4 regions of the Salipaludibacillus sp. HK11 genome follow, and region 4 is predicted to be linked to each of the others. Evidence: riboswitches for the same ligand, from Rfam matches in the RefSeq annotation. Region 4 holds a riboswitch; each other region holds the start of a gene.

Region 1 (5,318 bases), 1.7 Mb from region 4:
TAAGAATGGAGGCAAGACGCCTAAGGATTCCTCAATTACTTTCGACATTTCTTCCACTTTTGGTATTCTAGGACTATGAATATCATAAACTCCTAAGCCAATACCTTTGTCATAGACATTTGTTTCAAATACTCGAATTAATTTCCCATGACTTTTAGACGTTTCAATTGATATGACATCGGCGTCCATGTCTTTGATAGAATCGATCATTTCATGAAATTCACTGTAACACATATGAGTATGAATTTGAGTCGTATCCTTCACTTTATAGGTTGCAGAACGGAAAGATTCAACAGCCCATTTTAAGTACTCTGCTTGGTTTTCTACCTTTAAAGGCAAGCCTTCTCGTAATGCAGGTTCGTCAACTTGAATCATTTCCACACCTGATTGCTCTAGATGATATATTTCTGATGTGAGTGCTTCAGCGATTTGATCAGCTACTGCTTTAGCTGGAATATCGTTACGTTCAAAAGACCAGTTTAATATCGTTACTGGGCCAGTTAGCATCCCTTTTACAGGTTTATCTGTAAGCGATTGAGCATATGCGCTCTCTCTAACAGTCATCGGTTTATCAAATGTCACATCTGCATAAATAACAGGAGGTTTTACACAACGAGAACCGTAGGACTGAACCCAACCATTTGTTGTTACTGCAAATCCATTCAACTTCTCACCGAAATACTCAACCATATCATTACGCTCAAACTCTCCATGGACAAAGACATCTAATCCTAGTGATTCCTGAATGGTAATCCAGCGTTGAATTTTTTCCTCAACCATACCCTGATACGTTTCTTCTGTTAACTCACCCCTTCGATAAGATGTTCGCGCTTTACGCATATCAAGAGTTTGTGGAAAACTACCAATTGTTGTTGTTGGAAGTATTGGTAATTGCCATTTCTTTTGCTGAATAGTATGCCTTTCTGAAAAAGGTAAGGATCGGTACGATTGAGCAATTTTCCCCTCTCTTTTATCATTCGACCGTTGGTACTTATCTTTAAACAGATCGACCTTCTGTTGATGCTCCTCCCAATCTCGAAGCACTTTATCTTTATCCGTTAATGCTCCTTTAAGTAATCTTAATTCTTCTAGTTTTTCATCAGCAAAAGCTAATCCATTTACCAAGTTATCATTAAGGGCTTTTTCTTTTCCTAACGAAACGGGTGAGTGAAGAAGGCTACAACTAGACTGAAGATGAAGTTGATGATTCGGTAAATATTCTCGAATACCTTTTACAATCGAAAAACTATTATTTAAATCAGTCTTCCAAATATTCTTCCCGTCAATGCATCCTAATGATAATATTTTATCGTTTGGAAACCCAAAATCTTTAATATATTGAACGTGTTTTTCTTTATCGTAAACCATATCCAATCCAATTCCAGCAACAGGTAAATGGACTATTTGTTCATAATGAGAAACAGAATCAAAATATGTTTGAAGTAGTATTTTTGAATTCGGAACAAGATCTGCCAGTTTTTCATAAATATCTTTTACTATTTCAATGTCGTCATCTGTTAAAGAAGTTACAAGATGCGGTTCATCGATTTGAATTAAATCCGCTCCCGCCTCCGTCAATTGACCAATAACTTTAGCATATAACGTTAGCAATATATCTAAGTAATACGAAAATTTTTCTTTTGGATATCCTTTAGAAAGCGATAAAAAGGAATACGGTCCAATGATGACAGGTTTCCCATTTATATTGAGTTCCTCTTTTGCTTCTAGAAAAGCGTTTAGAGGTTTATTCTCTGTTAGCTTTGGTACCCAATCGTTTTCAAATTCCGGAACAATATAGTGATAATTTGTGTTATACCATTTCGTCATCTCGCACGCTTCTGCATTTTTGCTTCCTCTCGCCATCGCAAAGTAAAGGTCTAGCGAATTACTTTCTGCTTGGTGTTTAAATCGATTGGGAATTAGTCCAAACATCGTGGCAGTATCTAACATGTGATCATAATAACTAAAATCACCTACTGGTATAATATCAAGATCCGATTGCTTTAATTTTTTTAAGCGATCTAAACGGATATCTTTCATTTTTACTTGAAAAGTGGATTGATCAAACTCCTTCTTCCAATAAGACTCTAGCGTCCTCTTCCATTCTCTCTCTTCACCGATTCTTGGATATCCTTGTACACTCGTTTTTAATTCCATTAATTACCCTCCTCGTAATTTAAAACATAAAAAAAGATATTCCCACCTTAAGATTAAAGGCGAAAATATCCAAGTAATATGTATGATCGATAAGTATTTAAAAAATACTTCTGAAGACACAGTTAATTACAAATGTCACCAAACGATGCTCTATCTCAGATAGATACACATGATATTTAACACCTCCCTATTTCCCGTAGGTCGACAGTGCTGTCAAAATAGGCAGGTCTCCTGACTTGATCGTAATCATATTCATCACCTTCCCAGATCTCAAAGCAAATCCAGTGGTTAAACGATGAATACTACAATCTTACAGTGGCGGGACCGTTCTGGCTTTTACCAGATTCCCTTTTAATAGATAAATAAGACTCTTGATCTTGATTTATCCAACCTATTTTCTACAGTATGAAATTGTTTGAATCTTAACTAATTTTTAAATGTTTGTCAACCCCAAAATATATTAGGCGTATCAAATCAAAAAACAGGCCATTGATTTTTCTCAGCAATCTCTCTCATCTCTTCACCCGGGTTAACAACGATTGGATGATTTACAAACTCAAGCAACGGTAAATCACTCTCGCTATCCGCATATGCCCAAATACTATCAGCCTTATCTAGGTTAATTGAACTAGAGTTTTGACTCAACCAATCTACAATTAATCTTACTTTCTCTTGCCCATTGACAATTGTTCCAATTTCTCCAGTACATAGACCCTCTTCGTCAAAAATAAGTTCTGTACTTATCACATGGGCATCTAAATTTAATTCTTTTTTAAAAGCAAACAAAAAAGGATGGAGCGCTCCAGATAATAAGACAATTTCATCTCCATCTGCTTGGTGCTGCCGGACTTTATCTACCAATTTATGATGAACTTCGGCAATTCCCTCTTGGACAAGTCTTTCGAAAAAAACTTTTAGTTCCTCGTCTGTTTTTCCTTTAAATGACTTAGCAAATGATTTGAAAAAGGAATGTCTAAATGCTTCTTTTCCCTTAATCATCCGAAGTACGACAGACTTCAGTAAACCTTGTCCAACAATAAGCCACTCTTTTATAGTGAACTCCTTTTTAGCGACTAGAAACATGCTTTTGAATGAGTTTCCTTGATACAGTGTTCCATCAAAATCGACTGTTACAACTGCCATCGATATCACCTCGATACCATTTTAATCTAATCACCTTTAAAAGTATATAATTACATAGTCTTCATATTTTATGTGAAATGAGGTAAATTCGTGAAAATATAGTCATATTATGTCGATATATTTTTATGGAGTCAAATATTAGCTTCTTTCATAATCTCATAAAAGGATTTTTGTGCACGTCGATCCATAAATCTGATTGTTCAAATAAAGTTGCAACTTGAAAAAGTAAATCTTCCTTCCCTCGAGCAGCCATGATTTGAACACCTATTGGTAATCCTTCATTTGTTTCATGAATTGGTAAACTCATGCCTGGTTGCCCTGTTAAATTTGCTAATTGCGTGAAAGGTGTACGTCCAAGACTTTGTTCAATCAATTGATCTAACATTCCTGATTTTAATAAACTTTTCCCAGCACGGAGTTTTGAAACAAGTTGAATTAACATTATTTCTTTCTTTTTCAAATCTAGTTCACCAATTTGTGCCTGTAGCATTGCCGTTGTTGGCGTAATATATAAGTCATACGTCTCATGGAATCTCTCCATTGCAATTGCTGCTTTGTCCCATTCTCGTAATCTCAAGACAAATTCTTCTGCTGATGTCCCTTTTCCTAAGAGTCCTAATAGCCACGTAGTAGGTTCCACATCAGCCATGGTTACATTTCTACCAAGATGCCTACCTATATCAGAAAGATTTGCTGCCACTTCTCCAAAATACAACGTTAAGTAACTCTTAGCAATTTGTTGACCATCTATTGGTGCATCTACTTCTTCTATCTGATGACCTTGTTTTTCTAGGCATTTTACCGCTCGATATACCCCTTCTTGACATTGTCTATCCACGGGAGTTCCTATCGGAGAATTCACAGAAAAAGCAACTCGTAAAGATCGATTAATTGGTTTATTCATAACATCTAAGTAGCTTCCATCAAAATTAGGAGCGCGAAAAGCATTTGTCTTTTCTTCTACAAAGAGTGCGTCCAAACAAGCAGCGCTATCTCTAACTGATTTTGTTATGACAAGTTCTGAAGAAGCTCCTTGCCAAACTCGGCCAGAATTTGGCCCGACAGGTGTCCTACCTCTCGTAGGCTTTAGACCAAATAATCCACAGTATGCTGCTGGTATTCGTATCGATCCACCCCCATCATTTGCTCCTGCTACTGGAACCATTCCTGAAGCAACAGCAGCTGCCGAACCTCCACTCGAACCTCCAGGCGTCACGTTAATATCCCAAGGATTCCTTGTAGCGCCATACAAAGAAGGCTCAGTTACACCCATTAGAGCAAATTCAGGAACATTCGTGTGCCCAATCATCACCATTCCTGCTTCTTTCAATCGTTTTGTATATGTTGCATCAGAAGTTGAGCGATAGTTTCTCAAACCACGAGAACCTGAAGTGATCTTTTGCCCTGCCGCTTCTTGTGTAATATCTTTTAGTAACATTGGTACCCCAAAGAATGGAGCTCCAGTTTCGGTTTCATTAACACTCTTCATTGCTTTAGCATAAAACTTTTGAACTACCGCATTTAATGTCGGATTTATTCCTTCAATTCTTGTAATCGCCTGTTCGATCATTTCATTATTCGATACTTCTTTATTACGTATTAATTCGGCTAAACCTAATCCATCATATCTTTCATACTGAAAACCTTTCACACATATTCCCCCTCTACATTAAAAGTATTACTTATTATAATGAATTCGTGAAATCTTAATTTATCCCCTCTTATTTTTAAGAAAAAGTTACTTAACGTGATATAAGTTAGCAGGAATGCTATCATTATGAACCGAATAGTATTTTCAAACGAGCAACATTGAGTAAAACTAGCTTTGTATATGGTGCACTAACTGCATTTGGAATTGTTAGTTTTATTTATAACTTCACAAAAAAATGACAATAAGGTAACTTGGAAATCCAAGTTACCTTATTGTCATTGAGAATTTTTTTGAAGACGAGTATGCAGAAATTATATTAAAAACCGCCGGAACCGCCACCACCACCGCCAACTCCAGTGCCGCCGCC
Region 2 (5,318 bases), 2.2 Mb from region 4:
TGATGGATATTGATCAGACAATACTGGAATTTTTTCATATGTATCTTTAAATTCAGGTAAAACTTCATCGTCAAGATAAGCCGTACCAACCAAGTATTCTTCTAAACCAAGAGCTAGAAAGACTTCTGTTACGTGTTGATTTAAAGTGACAGCACGTTGAGGAACTTCTGTAAAAACAAGCGTACGATCTTCATTTTCAATTTCTACAACACCATATTCTTCTTCATTCTTTTCAACTGCTTCTAGATCGTTTCCATTTTCTTGACTATTACTTGAATTAGCTTCTCCCGTTGCACCACAACCCATTAATAATGCAATAAACGTACTGATTATAAAGACCATTTGAATTTTTCTAGTCATCTTTCATACCCCTTTTTCATTTATTGTTATGACGAATCTCGTTTGGATGATCTACTAAATTGTGCAAATCTACTTAACCATGATGTTCTTACCCATTTCTATTTTTCTATATTATGGAGCATACATTTTATTTGATTCTCTCGATCGATACATTCCATCGGATACGTATAGAATTTGCAACTTCCCTGTTTGAGGATGTGTCGTAACGGTGCAGTCTACATGAAAAACCTCTTTTAACATTGCCTTAGTAATGACTTCTTCCGGTGTACCATGTTTGACTATTTTGCCACCCTTAACTACATATATCGCATCACAATAAGCTGCCGCTAAATTTAAATCATGAAGCGCAGTTAATACACTCACTTTTAAGTTTCGAACAATATCAAGGATCTGAAGCTGATGATGAATATCTAAATTGTTCGTCGGTTCATCTAGAATAAGAAAAGATGTCTCCTGAACAAGAGCTCTAGCAATTTGAACCCTTTGCTTTTCTCCACCAGATAACGTAGAGAAACTTCTTTCTGCATGGTTTTCTAACCCCACTCTCACTAAAGCATCACGAACGATCTTTACATCTTCCACACTGTCCCCTTCAAAGAACCGCTTATGTGGATTTCTCCCCATTAACACAATTTCTTTCACTGTAAAATCAAAAGGAACAGATGATTCTTGCGCAACAACAGCCATATTTCTAGCAAATTCCTTATGAGAAAGGTTAGTAACTTCATGATCATTTAAAGAAACCGATCCCTTATACGGCCGCAATACCCGGTAGATTGTCTTTAACAATGTCGATTTTCCACTCCCATTAGGACCGATAATGCCAACAAATTGTCCATCGTTTACTTGCATCGTTATATCATTAATAATATTTTTCTGCTCCACCGCCGTTGTGACTTGTTCAACAGTTAATTTCACTTTCCTTCACCTCCCCCAAAAGAATAAGAACTACGTCTAAGAAGCCAAATAAAAAATGGCCCACCACATAATGCAGTAACAATGCCAATCGGTAATTCTTGAGGAGAAACAATTGTACGTGCGACTACATCTGCCCAAATGAGGAAAATAGCTCCAACAAGAGCACTTAATGGTAAGACGTGTCGGTGATCGGAGCCAATGATTAAGCGAACAATATGAGGAACCATTAATCCGATAAAGCCGATTGCCCCACTCACTGCGACTAATACTCCGGTTAGTAATGCCGTGATGAGAATCAATATTTTCTTAAAAAGATCGATATTTAATCCGAGAGTAGAAGCTGTATTCTCCCCCATTAATAAAAGATTCAGAGGTCTTGCTAAGAAGAGCAGTGTCGCTATGCCAAGCGAGAGACAAATAAATGGAATCGTTAATTGCTCCCACTTAGCTCCTGCCAAACTTCCCATCATCCAAAATAATGCATCGCGTATCCCCTCTTCCCGAGGCGCCGATATGACAATATAGTTTGTAATTGCCGATAGCATCATAGATATGGCAATTCCTGACAATAATAGTCTTACTGTGGAGATTCTCCCATTTACTTGCGCTACGATAAAAACGAGCACAACAGAGAAGAGAGCACCTAGAAACGCGGCGATAGAAAGCGAATATTGACCAAAAATCTGGAACGCACCAAAAATAATAACGAGTGTAGCCCCAACAGAAGCACCAGAAGATACCCCTAAAATAAATGGATCTGCTAAAGAATTTCGAACTAACGCTTGAATAGCTACACCAACTACTGCTAAACCAGCTCCAACAATGGCTCCTAATATCACTCTTGGAAACCGAATTTCCCAAATGATTTGCTCTTGGGCTTTTGACCAATCCGATGCAATAAAATGGTCCAAAAAAGAAACTTTAGAAAATGCTATTTTCCAAACGGTCAACGGAGAGATTGAAACTGGTCCAAGCATGATAGAACTGGTCATTGTGACAACTAGGATGAATAGAAGAGCAACAAAAAGTACTCTATAAGCTATCTTTCTCTTTTTTGTTACTTTTTGCTTTATTGACCGATTATCAACCCCGTCTTTTAATGCGCTCTCCATATAAACAACACCTTACATTTATTTAATTTGATAACTTACTCTTTCTTAATGCGCTTAAAACATAAAAATGCACCTCTATCCATGGCATGGATAGAGGTGCAAAAAGGCATACTTAAATTAAAGTAGCATCTATTCTACACTCCTCTACCTATGACCCGTAGGTATTGAAGCAACTTAAAACAAAGGCAGGTCTCCTGACTTAGGATCGTCATTTCATTGTGTCTTCCCGATTTAACTCAGTGACTTTATACAATGAAACTACCCATTACAGTGGCGGGACCGCGACGGATTTACACCGTACTTCCCTTTTAAGCATAACCAGCGGTTATACACCTTTGTTTTGATTCATTTTTTTAAAATAAGAATTTTATTATGAGTTGATTATTTACAACTCACCTAAACTAAGTTGAAAATAGTTAGTTTTATTTGATAAGTTAGAAATCACAACCCATATTTATACATATTTATTATTAAACTACTTTTAAGTATAATTAGCAAGGAAAATTTTTAAATAAAATGATATTCTTCACTTTAGTTACTATATGTATTACACTAATAAACGTAACCATTACGAATTATAACACAAATTCATTTTGAAAAAATTTAGTACCCTACATATATTTTTATTCATAGTAGTTATTTATTATATTGAAATAACAAATAAGCCGCAGTTTTTAACATAAGTGACGTTTTTTGATTACTCAAAACCAATGGAGGATAAAAGATGAAGAAAAAGCTGATACATGATGTCGATTATGAGGAAGTCTGGCGAGAAGGAATAAAGGATTGGAATGGTAACATGCCAAAAAGGATGACAGATGATCAATGTGAAGAATCTTTTTGGCGTAATTTCTTAAATGAAAAATCAACCACACAACCAATTGATTCATATTCCTTACCATTTTACCGAGAATTATCTACTTATTTCACTTCTGAAGATAACGTACTTGAAATCGGACCTGGTGCGGGGAACTATACGTTTTCTATTGCTGAAAAAGTTCGGTCTTTAACAGTGGTTGATCCTTCTAAGTCTGTTCTGCACTATTTAAATGAACGTATAAACCACAAAGCAATAACTTTTCAACCGATTCATAGTAAATGGGAGACATACCAATCCAATCAGCTTTTCTCAGTCGTTCTGGGTGTGAACTGTTTTTACCGAATGTTTGAAATCAAGCAAGCATTGGCAAATATGAATAATCACGCCACAAAGCACTGTATAATTGGTATGACAACAGGTCCACTTCAGCCACACTACCTAGACCTCGAAAGAACGCAAAGGTGTGTTCTTAAATACCCACGAAGAGATTATGTTCACCTATTAAATGTATTATATGAAATGGGAATCTACGCTGATTGTAAGATGGTCCCTCTTAAACGTAAATATACTTATTCTTCTTTAGAAGAAGCGGTTCAAAGTTGCAGAAAAAAAGTGCTATCTCCTCAATTAAGTGAAGAAACACTTAGGGAAAGTTTACTCCCTTATCTGCAAAAAGAAAACGGAAAGTGGACATATAAGCATGCCTTTTATGGAGCACTGATCAGCTGGAAACCTACTATTCTGTAGGCCCACTTTTCTGAACAGGAAGTCTTACTTGAATTATTAGGAAATGGTTAAATTCACCCTTCATGCTTCCTTGATAGAAATTTGGTTTCTTCCGTTTTCTTTCGCTTTGTAAAGGTGTTCGTCTGCTTCCATTATCAGTTGCTTTGGTTGATGAGTTGGATTTGGTTGAGTCATTGCCGCTCCAATACTTACCGTTACAACATCTGAAACCATCGATGTTTTGTGCGGAATCTTTAAGTTGCTAATGGCATGTAAGCATTGCTCTGAAATCTGCTTAACCTGGCGATGGTTAGCATTTGAAAGTATAGCGACAAACTCTTCGCCTCCCATTCTCGCTACATAGCCGTTAAATGGACTGACTACTTGTTTTAAAGCATCGGCAACTTCCATTAAGCAACGGTCCCCCGCTTCGTGTCCGTATGTGTCGTTATACTCCTTAAAATGATCAATATCAATATAGAGAGCGGATATTCTAAATTTTTTCTTGGCCGCGAGTGTCCATTCCTCTTGCATATGTTCCTCTAAATATCGTCTGTTTGGTATCTTTGTTAACTGATCGTTATAGGATAATAATTTTAATTTGTCGTTTAATTTATTTAGGTGGTCTCTTGATTTCTCAAGTGAGTCTGTTCTTGCACTGACTTTTTCCTCTAACGTTTGATTTAGTTCAGCAAGATCCGCTGTCGCCTTCTCCATATTAGTAAAAGCTTTACCTGAGTGCAATGCAATGATATACGATTGCGACAAAATAAATATTACGAATCCAAAGGCAGACAACGGAATCGACTCGATAAATTTATTTGCTAGTAAAATGTCATTAATTGCTGTAAAACCAACAAATGTGGCAGAAACTGTGATTATAAAAGAGCCCTCTTGTTTATCTTTTAATGCTTTCATTAAAGAGATCAACATATGAAAAATAAAAAAGAGAACTATTATTTGGTATGGATTTACTGTGAAACTAGCAATTCCTACCGGTGTAAAAAGCACAAAAAGTGAAAATAAACTTGAAATGGCCGTAAAGATCAATCCATATATTGTTTTCAAATGTTTTGGATATAAACCGCATAGAACCCAGAAAAAAATTGATGGCGCTAAATAAAATGTAATATACTCAATCTTCACCATTACTTCCCATGGAATTTCTGGGAATATTTCTAAGATGAAATACTGTTCTGTAACTAGAATACGTAACCCCATTAGAAAACAAACAACACTAAAATACATTGCAGAGCGGTTCTGTTTTCGATATCTATATACTACTAAGTGGTAGAATCCAGAAAGAATGAGACAACCAAACAAGATCATTTGCAGTCCTAGTCCTAACCTTGATTCTTCTTTAAGGTTTCCCACTGTTCCAA
Region 3 (5,318 bases), 1.8 Mb from region 4:
AGCTTGATAGCACATAAGAATAACTTTGATTATGGACAACTTCTTGGAAAGCCAACACTGTCATCAATGCATTCAAACTAGAGTCTGTTAAGTATTTCGATACGTGCATCGCATAATCTGTTTGAATACTATCTAAAAAAGCTAATAGTCCAATTATTTTTTTGAAAGCATCTTCTTCTGTCTCTGTTAAATTAGCAAACTGTTTCACATCTGAACTCATATTAATTTCAAATGGTGTCCAAAAGTTACCCAACATGTTTTTGTATAAAGGGTATGCCCATGAAAACCGCACATCGTCCCAGTTCAGCACATTTGAACTCTCACCAAGTATTATTCCCGTCGATGCGTTTGGTGCATCGACATCGTATAGTTTTCTTTCCGATAATTTCGTCATTCATTTCCCTCCTGATTAACTTGAGCAACTCTCGCAATCTTCTAACTCACTAGATGTTGAACGTACATAATAGGTAGTTTTCAACCCATGTTTCCAAGCATCCATATGAAGGCTTAAAAGCTCTTTTGCTTTGATTGTATTTTTAACATATAAATTAAACGAGACAGATTGATCAATATGTTTTTGTCTTGCACCGTTTTGTTTTATACTCCAATGCTGATCGATCGTATGAGCAGGTTTGTAATACCACGTTGTCTCCTGATTCAAGTTTGGAGCAGTGACTGGTATTTTAAAGTTTTTCTTTTCCTCGGCATATTCTTTTTTGAAGATTGGATCAATCGATGCGGATGATCCTGCGATAAGAGATGTACTAGAATTTGGTGCAACAGCCATTAAATAGCCATTTCTTAACCCATAAGTTTGAACATCTGCTTGTAATTGCTTCCACTCTGAGTTCTGATAATGTCTGTCTTCAAAGTATTCTCCGGTAGAATACGTAGAAGTCTCAAAAACTGGATAAGCTCCTTTTTCTTTTGATAACTCCATACTTGCTTTTACAGTGTAATAATGAATGGTTTCATAAAGTTCGTCAGCGTATTGAACTGCTCTGTCAGATTCCCAAGAAATTTTCTTTTCAGCTAGTAAGTGATGCCATCCAAACGTTCCAAGTCCTATTGCACGGTACTTTTGGTTGGTTATTTGCGCTTGTGGAACGTCAATCGTATTCATATCAATCACGTTATCTAACATACGAACTTGAATTGTGATCAAACGCTCTAGAACATCATCTTTAACAGCTGTTGCTAATGAAATCGAACTCAAGTTACAAACGACATAATCCCCTGCTTTTTTCTTTGTAATGATTTCACCATCACTTGTCGTTTGTTCTTCTACGATCGTCGCACTCATATTTTGCATAATTTCCGTACATAAATTCGATGAATAGATCATCCCTTCATGTCGATTAGGATTCATCCTATTTACAGTGTCACGATAAAACATATATGGCGTACCCGTTTCCAATTGAGAGACCATCACCCGTTTCATAATGTCTATGGCAGGAACTTTTACTGAAGTTATCTCATCATTCTCTATACACGCTTTGTACAGTTCTCGGAAAGTGCCTTGTCCTTCTTTCTCATCATATACATCCTCTAAGGAAACGCCCATGACTTGACGGACTTCATGTGGATCAAACAAGTGCCAATCCTCTCTAGCTTCAACTTTTTCCATAAATAAATCAGGAATACAAACACCAGTGAACAAATCATGCGTACGTTGTCGTTCATCACCATTATTTAGCTTCGCATCTAAAAAGGAGAAGATATCTTTATGCCACACATCTAAATAAACTGCAATGGCTCCTTGTCTTTGCCCCAATTGATCAACACTTACTGCAGTGTTATTTAATTGTTTCATCCAAGGTATAACTCCTGAAGATGTACCTTTAAACCCTTTAATCGAAGAACCTTTTGCACGAATTTTCCCTAAATAAATACCAAGTCCCCCACCATTTTTACTAACGGTAGCAGCATCCGTATTGCTGTCAAAAATCCCTTGCAAACTATCATCCACCGTGTCTATAAAACAACTTGATAATTGACCATGTGTTTTTCCTGCATTTGCTAATGTAGGTGTTGCTACGGTCATATAAAGATTAGAAAGGGCCCAATAGGATTCTTTCACGAGTGTTAAACGTTGTTCTTTTGGTTCATCTAACATTAAACTCATCGCGATAATCATAAACCGTTCTTGGGGCAACTCAATTAATTTGCCATTGTGTGTCCTCGCTAAGTATCGATCGGCTAATGTTTTTAATCCGATGTATGTAAATGATTTATCTTTAGACTTGTCCAACCATTTCTCAATTTTGTTTAAATCATTTGTCGAGTATTTTTCAAGTAATTCTTTTTTGTAGAAGCCTTGTTTCACTAGAATTGTAACAAGATCATCAAATTGCTTATAAGCTGGAATTTGTCTATTTACATTAACTTCCTCACTTAGATTTAATGAATAAAGCGTTGCTGCAACATATGTCCAATCTGATTCCTGCGCAGATAACTGGTCTAGAGCTGTCATTACAGGTAATGAAACCGCGGTTTGTTGGTGTTGATTATTCATAGCACTGATTCTTTCGGAAAATGGATCCCACGATAATTGAGGGAAACGACGTTTTAATTCATCAATCGTAACTTCAAATTTGCTTTTCGTTAATGTACTCTTGCTCATAGTATCCTTCCTTTCTCAAATTCGTTACATTAGAAAAACTTGGCTTGTCGCCAAGTCCTTCATGGCGAAAGCCTTCGTTTATCTTACTTTAATCCTTTAGCTAAGTTAAAAATTCTTAAAGTACAAAAATAGCCTTCCCTTAATCAAGGGAAGGCTAAAAAACGGTAGGTTGATAGATACTGGTCATAAATCTGCACATACACTGATGAGCGATTCTGCTACCGTTTCTCATTCTCAACCCCCGAAGATCAGAAACAAAAGAAAAACTGGCAGGTCTCCTGACTTATGCTTCAACCTACTTTGAGCCTTCCCATATAAGCACCATGACAATTCATGACATTCTCATACAGTGGTCGCTTCATTTCGTCCACATTTACAGTTGCGGGGACAGTTCCGGTTTTCCACCGGATTCCCTATTAAGCCTCATACTAAGGCACCTGTTTCTCTTCTTATATTCAGTTGACATACTATATATTGATGACTAAGTTATACAATATCAATATATGAACTAGATATAGAATACCGTAGTTTTCTAATAAATGCAATGATTACTTCTTTAAAAGAAATTTAGTAAATACCTTGAAATTTTTGAACTAGTCTAGTAAAATTTCAAACTTGTGAGCATTATCTCAGATCCTATATCGAAAGGAGTTTTCATCATGTTACCCCCTGCCACTTATGATTATAAGCAGGATAAAAATAAACAATCACTGATACAAGAATATGAAAATTTAGAGTTTCAAATGTTTCGTATGAGTGAAAACATCAAACAAATTGCAAAGAAATGGACAGTTCTAGGTATAGATCAAACGAAAGAAGAAAAGTGGGTAATCATCTACTCATCCGATAACGGAGATATATGCAAAATAATGGCCCATGATTGTGAAGAACCTTTCCGTGGAAAATGGGCTTTTTCCATTCATACTCAATATAAGGAGGACCATCGAATTCACATCGATGATATTCGTGGAGAATCCAACCGTGGTTTTGGTTCAGTTTGCATGAAATTTTTGAAAGAATATACAAAAGACCTAAATGTTCATACAATATCAGGAAACCTTTCACATAGAGATTGGGACCATATTGATCGCCTTCTCCACTTTTATAAAAAACATGAATTTACTGTTGATATTGTTGAATCTGAAAAGAAGGGCGAGATTTTTTGGCACCCATGAAAATACTATTCTTTCTAGGATTTAGTTAATAATCTAAAACATTACAGAAAAAACGTTCTTAATAAATACTAAGAACGTTTTAAAAATTACTTTTCGAATCAAATGCATCACGAAGGCCATCACCGATAAAGTTAATCGCTAACACCGTCAATAAAATAGCTAAACCAGGAGGAACCCATGCTTCTGAATGTTGAGTCAACACGCGTAAATTTCTTGCTTCCGTCACCATATTCCCCCACGTTGGTGTCGGTTGAGGAATCCCAAATCCAATAAAACTAAGTCCTGATTCAATAATAATTAACGTTGCCATCATGACCGTCGCATTGACAATAATTGGACCAACGGCGTTTGGCAAGAAATGCTTCGTAATAACTCGGAAGTCTGAACAACCAATCGAACGCGCACCAATAATGTATTCTTTCTCTCTCAAGGATAAGAAGGTACCTCTTAAGATCCTTGTGATATTTGGCCAAGTCGTTAAAGCGATGATCGTAATAAATAATCCGATGGTCACACGGTCTGCAATCGCCATGACTGTTAACACTAACAATAAGAAAGGAAAAATTAACATTAAATCTGCCGCTCTCATGATGAAACTATCTGTCTTTCCACCGTAGAATCCGGCAATCGATCCAAGTACCACACCTATAGCTAACGTGAATAACATCGCAAAGAAACCAATCATCAACGATACTTGCGAACCGTAGACAAGGCGGGCAAAATTATCTCTGCCTGAACTGTCAGTCCCTAACCAATGGTCACTACTAGGCTTATTCATTACTTTCAATAAATCCGACTTTGTTGGATCATGTGCTGTCAGAAAAGGAGCGAACACGGCCACGGAAATAATCATGATAATAATTACAATTCCTACCACTGCCAACTTATTACGAAGAAAGCGACGCATGGCAAGCTGAAACGGACTTTTACTTTTTTCTGGTTTTACTTGTACTGATTTATTTTCATTTCCCATTGCGTTCACCTCAATCGTAACGTATTCTCGGATCAACTATTGCATAAAAGATATCTGCCAATAGATTCCCGATTAAAATAGTAACAGCTAATATCAAATTAATCGCCATGATGACAGGATAGTCACGGTTTTGAATTGAATTTAAGAACAACGTTCCTAGTCCAGGGTAATTAAATACAGCTTCCGTAATAACGGCGCCACTTAATAATGTCCCGAATTCAAATCCAAGCAGCGTAATGATTGGTATGAGGGCGTTTCTTAGCGTATGTTTATACAAGACAGAGCCTGGACCTAATCCTTTTGCCCTTGCCGTACGAATAAAGTCACTCCCCATTACTTCGAGCATCTCTGTACGTAAATAGCGCATATATATGGCTGTACTAGCTAAACCAAGGGTAAAGCCTGGCAAAACTAAATGGCGAATTTTATCAATAAAATACTCAAATCCTGATAAGCCAACGGAAGAAACAGTCCCCTGCGAAGGGAACCATCCCAACTGAAAAGAGAAGAAATAAATCGCTATTAAAGCAGCGAAAAAGTTTGGTGT
Region 4 (5,318 bases):
GTTTTATTATTATTTTTTGCAATATTTATGTACTATGTTTTTGGAGTAGCGATGACTCACCGTGAAGAGGATATTATTTCAAATGAAGGTAAAGTATCTGATGCTAAAGCAGGTGGAGGGAAAAATAGTGTCGTAACCTTGTTAGGATTAGCAGGTATTATTCTAGGAGGATATTGGGTGGTTGAAAGCAGTACAGAAATCGCGATTCGATTTGGTATGAGTGAAACTCTTGTTGGACTTACTGTCGTATCTTTAGGATCTTCTCTCCCTGAGTTTGTCACCTCGATAACGGCAGCCGTAAAAAAACACAGTGATATTGCATTAGGTAATATTGTTGGAAGCTGTATTTTCAATATTCTTTTTGTTTTAGGCATCACTTCTCTTATTATTCCTCTTCAAATCGAAACGAAAATATTTGTTGATGTGGTATTTATGATTATTCTCACAATTGTTTTACTTGTTTTTTCAAGAACGGATTGGAAAATAGGCAAAGGTGAAGGTAGTATTTTAGTAATTTCTTATCTGATTTATCTCGCCTATATTATCTATCGAAACTAAATCAATTTATCATGTTAACTGGTCAGCCTTTCTTTTTGAAAAAAAGAAAGGTAATGATAAAATGAACGGAAGCATTTACTTTAGGGGGAGTATCGTGAATTTTTACATAAAGGAATTTGAAGAACTGTCAACACATCAGCTGTATAAAATACTTCAGGAAAGAATTAATGTTTTTGTCGTTGAGCAGAATTGTGCTTATCCAGAAGTTGATGGGAAGGATCCACAATCCTATCACCTTTTTGCGGAGGAGAACAATGACATAGTTGCCTATACTCGACTACTTCCAGCGGGTGTCGCATACCGACAAGCATCAATAGGAAGAGTTTTAGTAATAGAGCCATTACGGAAAACTGGGTTAGGGAAAGAGATTATGGAGCGATCGATCGCATTTCTGAGCGAACAATTACTAGAAAAAGAGATTAAAATTCAAGCTCAAGAGTACGCGTTGCGTTTTTACCAATCATTTGGATTTGAGCCTATCTCGGAGGTGTATTTGGAAGATGACATTCCACACTTGGATATGGTGTGGAGTAACCATTAGTCAAAGAGCTAGATGTGAGACACTGAGAAGAGAAGTAGTCATACGAGTGTCCAGAAAAAACTAAGTGCGAGCCACTGAGAGGTGAAGAAGTCGTGAGAGTGTCTAGAAAAAGCTAGATGCGAGACACTCGGAGCTTGTACACTCTAATGAGCGATCACAAAAAGTCCATTTTTCAGATGAAGGTGCTCGTTATCCCCTCACATGAAAAAGCCCGAGCGATCAATCCGCCCGGGCTTTCAAAATATGATTAATATAAATAAACTCTTGCTTCAAAAGGCTTTAACGTAATCGATGCTGAGGAATCGTGCTCGTCGACATCGATGTTTGCTAATACAAGCTGGTTACTAGAAACTGCTATGGAATTCTCTTCTTTGATCCAAACAGCACTTTCAGCTGTTAAGTTTGTTATTACAAGTGCAGTTTGACCATTAAATTCACGTTTATAAGAGAAGACTTGCGTATCTTCATCCATTAGCAAATCGTAGCTACCATAAGTAAAAATATCATGCTTCTTTTTTAGTTGAATCATTTTTTTATAAAACTGCAGAATCGACCGATCATCGCCTTGTTGCTTTTCAACATTAATATCCTTGTAGTTTGGATTCACTTTTAGCCAAGGTTCTCCAGTTGTGAAACCACCGTTGGCATCATCTGACCACTGCATCGGTGTGCGGCTATTATCACGCGATGTGTGAGCAAGAACATTAATAATTTCTTGTGGAGAATCGCCATCTGCTATTTTCTCACGATACATATTTTTAGCTGCTACGTCATTATATTCTTCAATATTATTAAAATAAATGTTTGTCATACCGATTTCTTGACCTTGATAAATATACGGAGTTCCCTTCATGAGAAAGTACATTGCCCCAAGAGCTGTTGCGCTCTCACGCCAATATTGTTTGTCGTCCCCCCATGTCGATACAACGCGGGCTTTATCATGATTTTCGATGAACAAGGCGTTCCACCCATCGTGCTCCAAACCTTTTTGCCATCGAGTTAACGCGTTCTTTAGTTCGATAATATTGAGACCACCACCGCCTACTTCATGATCCCACAAATCGAGATGTTCAAACTGAAACACCATATCCATTTTGCCGTTTTCACCAACCCATAAGTGTGCTTCGTCAACACTAACGCCATTCGCTTCACCGACAGTCATCGTATCTGGATAGTTATCATACGTTTGTTCTTTGTATTCCTGCAAAAATTCATGGATTCCTTCTTGATTCATGTGCATATCAAAAGAAGGGACATATTTTTTCTCATCAGGATTTGGCAGATTTGGGAGACCAGGTCGTTTCTTAATATGACTAATCGCATCAATTCGAAACCCATTCACTCCTTTGTCAAGCCACCAATTGACCATATCATAAAGAGCTGTCCTCACATCTGAATTCTCCCAGTTGAGGTCTGGCTGTCTTTTGGAGAAAACGTGAAGGAAATACTGCTCGGTCTTTTTATCATACTCCCAAGCAGATCCACCGAAAATGCTTTCCCAATTATTTGGTTCTTGATCATCTTTACCGTCGCGCCAAATGTACCAATCTCTCTTTGGATTATCTTTGGCTGAGCGTGATTCAATAAACCACGGATGTTCGTCACTCGTATGATTTAACACGAGATCGATAATTAATCGCATCCCTCGCTTATGAACCTCTCGAAGAAGTTCATCGAAGTCAGCCATGGTACCAAAGTCCTCCAATATATCTTGGTAATCTGAAATGTCATAACCATTATCATCTAAAGGTGACTTATACATCGGACATATCCAGATGAAGTCGATACCTAATTCTTGTAAATAGTCTAGACGTTGGATCATACCTTGGAGATCACCAAAACCATCTCCATTACTATCTTGAAAACTTCGTGGATACACTTGGTATCCAATTGCCTCTTTCCACCATGTTCTTTCCATGTTTTCCACCTCGTCATTTCCGATATTCGAACGTTACCTTAAGCACAAGAGTTGTGCAAACGGTTTTTCAATTGCTTTGCTAATCATATCGAAATTTGTTTTATAATTCAATTATATCAGAGAATTTTGTATGCAAGGGTCGAAACTTACCATTAGTTTGAAGCGGTATTCTAAATAGTCGTTTTACTTTCTAAGTTTGCTCAATTATACTATGTAAATATGTATTAATTAAATAAAAGCAAATAGGTTCTTTTAACAATACCCGAGGTTAAGTGTTGTTTGTTAAAAATGAAAAGGGAAGTTGGTGAGATTCCAACACGGTCCCGCCACTGTAAACGTCTAGGAATGTTGTGATTACCACTGTGCAAAATTGTATGGGAAGGTGCAATGGTTCCGGTGAGATGTAAGTCAGGAGACCTGCCTGTTTGTCGTATTAAAGACCTTCGAGGAAAAGGTGAGCGACTGTGCGAGTTGTCGATTGATAACAACAGCCTTTTGTGTATTTACTGAGATATACGTGCCGTATTCGTATGTAGCGCTTTCCTTACTGGGGAGGCGTTTTTTATATTAATTTTAAGATAAATTATAAGAGGAGATGTTCACATGGCTAAGAAGAATCAAAAAGGAATGACGCTCGTATATACGGGTAATGGAAAAGGGAAAACGACGGCATCATTAGGGCTTGCTTTACGCGCTGCTGGACACGATTTCACTGTACGGATCTTTCAATTTATTAAATCACCTGAGAGAACATATGGAGAACAAACCGCTTTGAAAAAGTTAGGGATTGAGATGGTTCAATTAGGAAGAGGGTTCACCTGGACGAAGACACCGGAAGAACACAGAGAAGCGCTTAAAAAAGGCTGGCCTCAAGTGAAACAAGCGATCATGAGCGGAGAATATGATGTTGTTATTTTAGATGAGATTAATAACGCATTAGCAATTAGTGCCTTTCCGATTGATGATGTGTTACCACTCCAAGAAGTACTTGATGTGATTAAAGAAAGACCAGCGCACGTTCATCTTTTGTTAACAGGAAGAGATGCACATCCAAAAATAAAAGAACTCGCAGACCTTGTTTCTATTGTTGAAGCAGAGAAACACTATTATGATGAGGGGATCCCTGCCATTAAAGGGATTGAATATTAATGAATGGGATGAAGGATGACAGCATGACAACAAGGCGTTTAGTCATTGCTGGAATAGCTAGCGGTGTCGGTAAAACAACGATAACAGTCGGGCTTATGGCTGCATTCAAACAAAGAGGGCTCACCATACAAGGATTTAAGTGTGGTCCTGACTATATAGATCCAACATACCATACTGAAGTATCCCGTCGGCAAGCTCGAAATCTAGACAGTTGGATGTTTGATGAAGAGACATTAAAAGAAGTGCTTCATAAAGGCAGTCAAGGAGCAGACATATCTCTGATCGAAGGTGTGATGGGCTTCTATGATGGCAAAGACCCATCATCAGATAAAGGAAGTACGGCTGATATTAGTGTTATTACCGATAGTCCTGTTTTATTGGTCGTTCCTTGTGGCGCACTCGCTCGGAGTGCAGCTGCAATAGTTAAAGGATTTCAATTGCTTAATGAGCAGGCCAATATTGTCGGAGTGATTGCGAATCAGGTAGGTAGTAAGGGTCACTATTTGCTTGTGAAAGAAGCCGTGGAGAAGGAATGCCATATTCCTGTCGTAGGTTATATGACGAAGGATGCAAATCTGTCGATGCCTGAACGCCATTTAGGTTTAATTCCATCGATTGAACGTGGAGAACTAGCACCATATTTCGAGCAATTAGGCAATGTTATCTCAGAAACGATTGATTTGGATCACCTTTATAAATTAGCTGTGACTTCCCCCGTCATCAAAAATGAGTCAGAGTTATTTCAACAGAAACGAGATGCCTGTGTGAAAATAGCTGTAGCGAAAGACAAAGCGTTTAACTTCTACTACAAAGAGAATTTAGAATTATTAGAAGCGGCTGGCGCAGAGATTGTTTATTTCTCACCACTTTCAGGGCAATCGCTCCCAGACAATGTAGATGGTCTTTATCTAGGTGGAGGATTTCCTGAAGAGTATGCAGAGGAACTTTCTCAGTTTAAAGAGATGCAAACGTCCATTGCAGAAGCGATAGATAAAGGGATGCCGACGTTTGCTGAGTGTGGTGGATTTATGTTTTTGTGTGAGTCAATCACGACGTCGAATCAAGATCAGTATTCGATGGTTGGTGTTCTTCCAGGCGCTGTGACAATGACAGATCGTTTAGCGGCCATTGGTTATCGGGAAGTAACAGGGC

The links. Region 4 has a riboswitch for cobalamin ahead of ACM26V_RS21605 (cob(I)yrinic acid a,c-diamide adenosyltransferase). Riboswitches for the same ligand answer to the same signal wherever they lie in the genome.
Region 1: linked by a shared signal. The riboswitch ahead of metE (5-methyltetrahydropteroyltriglutamate--homocysteine S-methyltransferase) and the one ahead of ACM26V_RS21605 (cob(I)yrinic acid a,c-diamide adenosyltransferase) in region 4 are both predicted to bind cobalamin.
Region 2: linked by a shared signal. The riboswitch ahead of ACM26V_RS07730 (FecCD family ABC transporter permease) and the one ahead of ACM26V_RS21605 (cob(I)yrinic acid a,c-diamide adenosyltransferase) in region 4 are both predicted to bind cobalamin.
Region 3: linked by a shared signal. The riboswitch ahead of ACM26V_RS06015 (ribonucleoside-diphosphate reductase subunit alpha) and the one ahead of ACM26V_RS21605 (cob(I)yrinic acid a,c-diamide adenosyltransferase) in region 4 are both predicted to bind cobalamin.

What each region holds. Positions count from the first base shown of each region.
Region 1 is NZ_CP181045.1:1,108,229-1,113,546, reverse strand. It holds gene metE (5-methyltetrahydropteroyltriglutamate--homocysteine S-methyltransferase) at 1-2,157, opposite strand, end outside; cobalamin riboswitch at 2,361-2,567, opposite strand; gene ACM26V_RS05640 (HAD family hydrolase) at 2,632-3,300, opposite strand; gene ACM26V_RS05635 (amidase family protein) at 3,449-4,951, opposite strand; gene ACM26V_RS05630 (DUF2207 domain-containing protein) at 5,268-5,318, opposite strand, start outside.
Region 2 is NZ_CP181045.1:1,558,412-1,563,729, forward strand. It holds gene ACM26V_RS07720 (ABC transporter substrate-binding protein) at 1-360, opposite strand, end outside; gene ACM26V_RS07725 (heme ABC transporter ATP-binding protein) at 472-1,278, opposite strand; gene ACM26V_RS07730 (FecCD family ABC transporter permease) at 1,275-2,390, opposite strand; cobalamin riboswitch at 2,557-2,742, opposite strand; gene ACM26V_RS07735 (class I SAM-dependent methyltransferase) at 3,115-3,957, shown strand; gene ACM26V_RS07740 (diguanylate cyclase) at 4,018-5,318, opposite strand, start outside.
Region 3 is NZ_CP181045.1:1,200,604-1,205,921, reverse strand. It holds gene ACM26V_RS06020 (ribonucleotide-diphosphate reductase subunit beta) at 1-394, opposite strand, end outside; gene ACM26V_RS06015 (ribonucleoside-diphosphate reductase subunit alpha) at 410-2,623, opposite strand; cobalamin riboswitch at 2,874-3,079, opposite strand; gene ACM26V_RS06010 (hypothetical protein) at 3,283-3,798, shown strand; gene opp4C (oligopeptide ABC transporter permease) at 3,878-4,771, opposite strand; gene ACM26V_RS06000 (ABC transporter permease) at 4,782-5,318, opposite strand, start outside.
Region 4 is NZ_CP181045.1:4,562,470-4,567,787, forward strand. It holds gene ACM26V_RS21590 (calcium/sodium antiporter) at 1-558, shown strand, start outside; gene ACM26V_RS21595 (GNAT family N-acetyltransferase) at 653-1,099, shown strand; gene ACM26V_RS21600 (alpha-glucosidase) at 1,347-3,017, opposite strand; cobalamin riboswitch at 3,245-3,457, shown strand; gene ACM26V_RS21605 (cob(I)yrinic acid a,c-diamide adenosyltransferase) at 3,621-4,166, shown strand; gene ACM26V_RS21610 (cobyrinate a,c-diamide synthase) at 4,190-5,318, shown strand, end outside.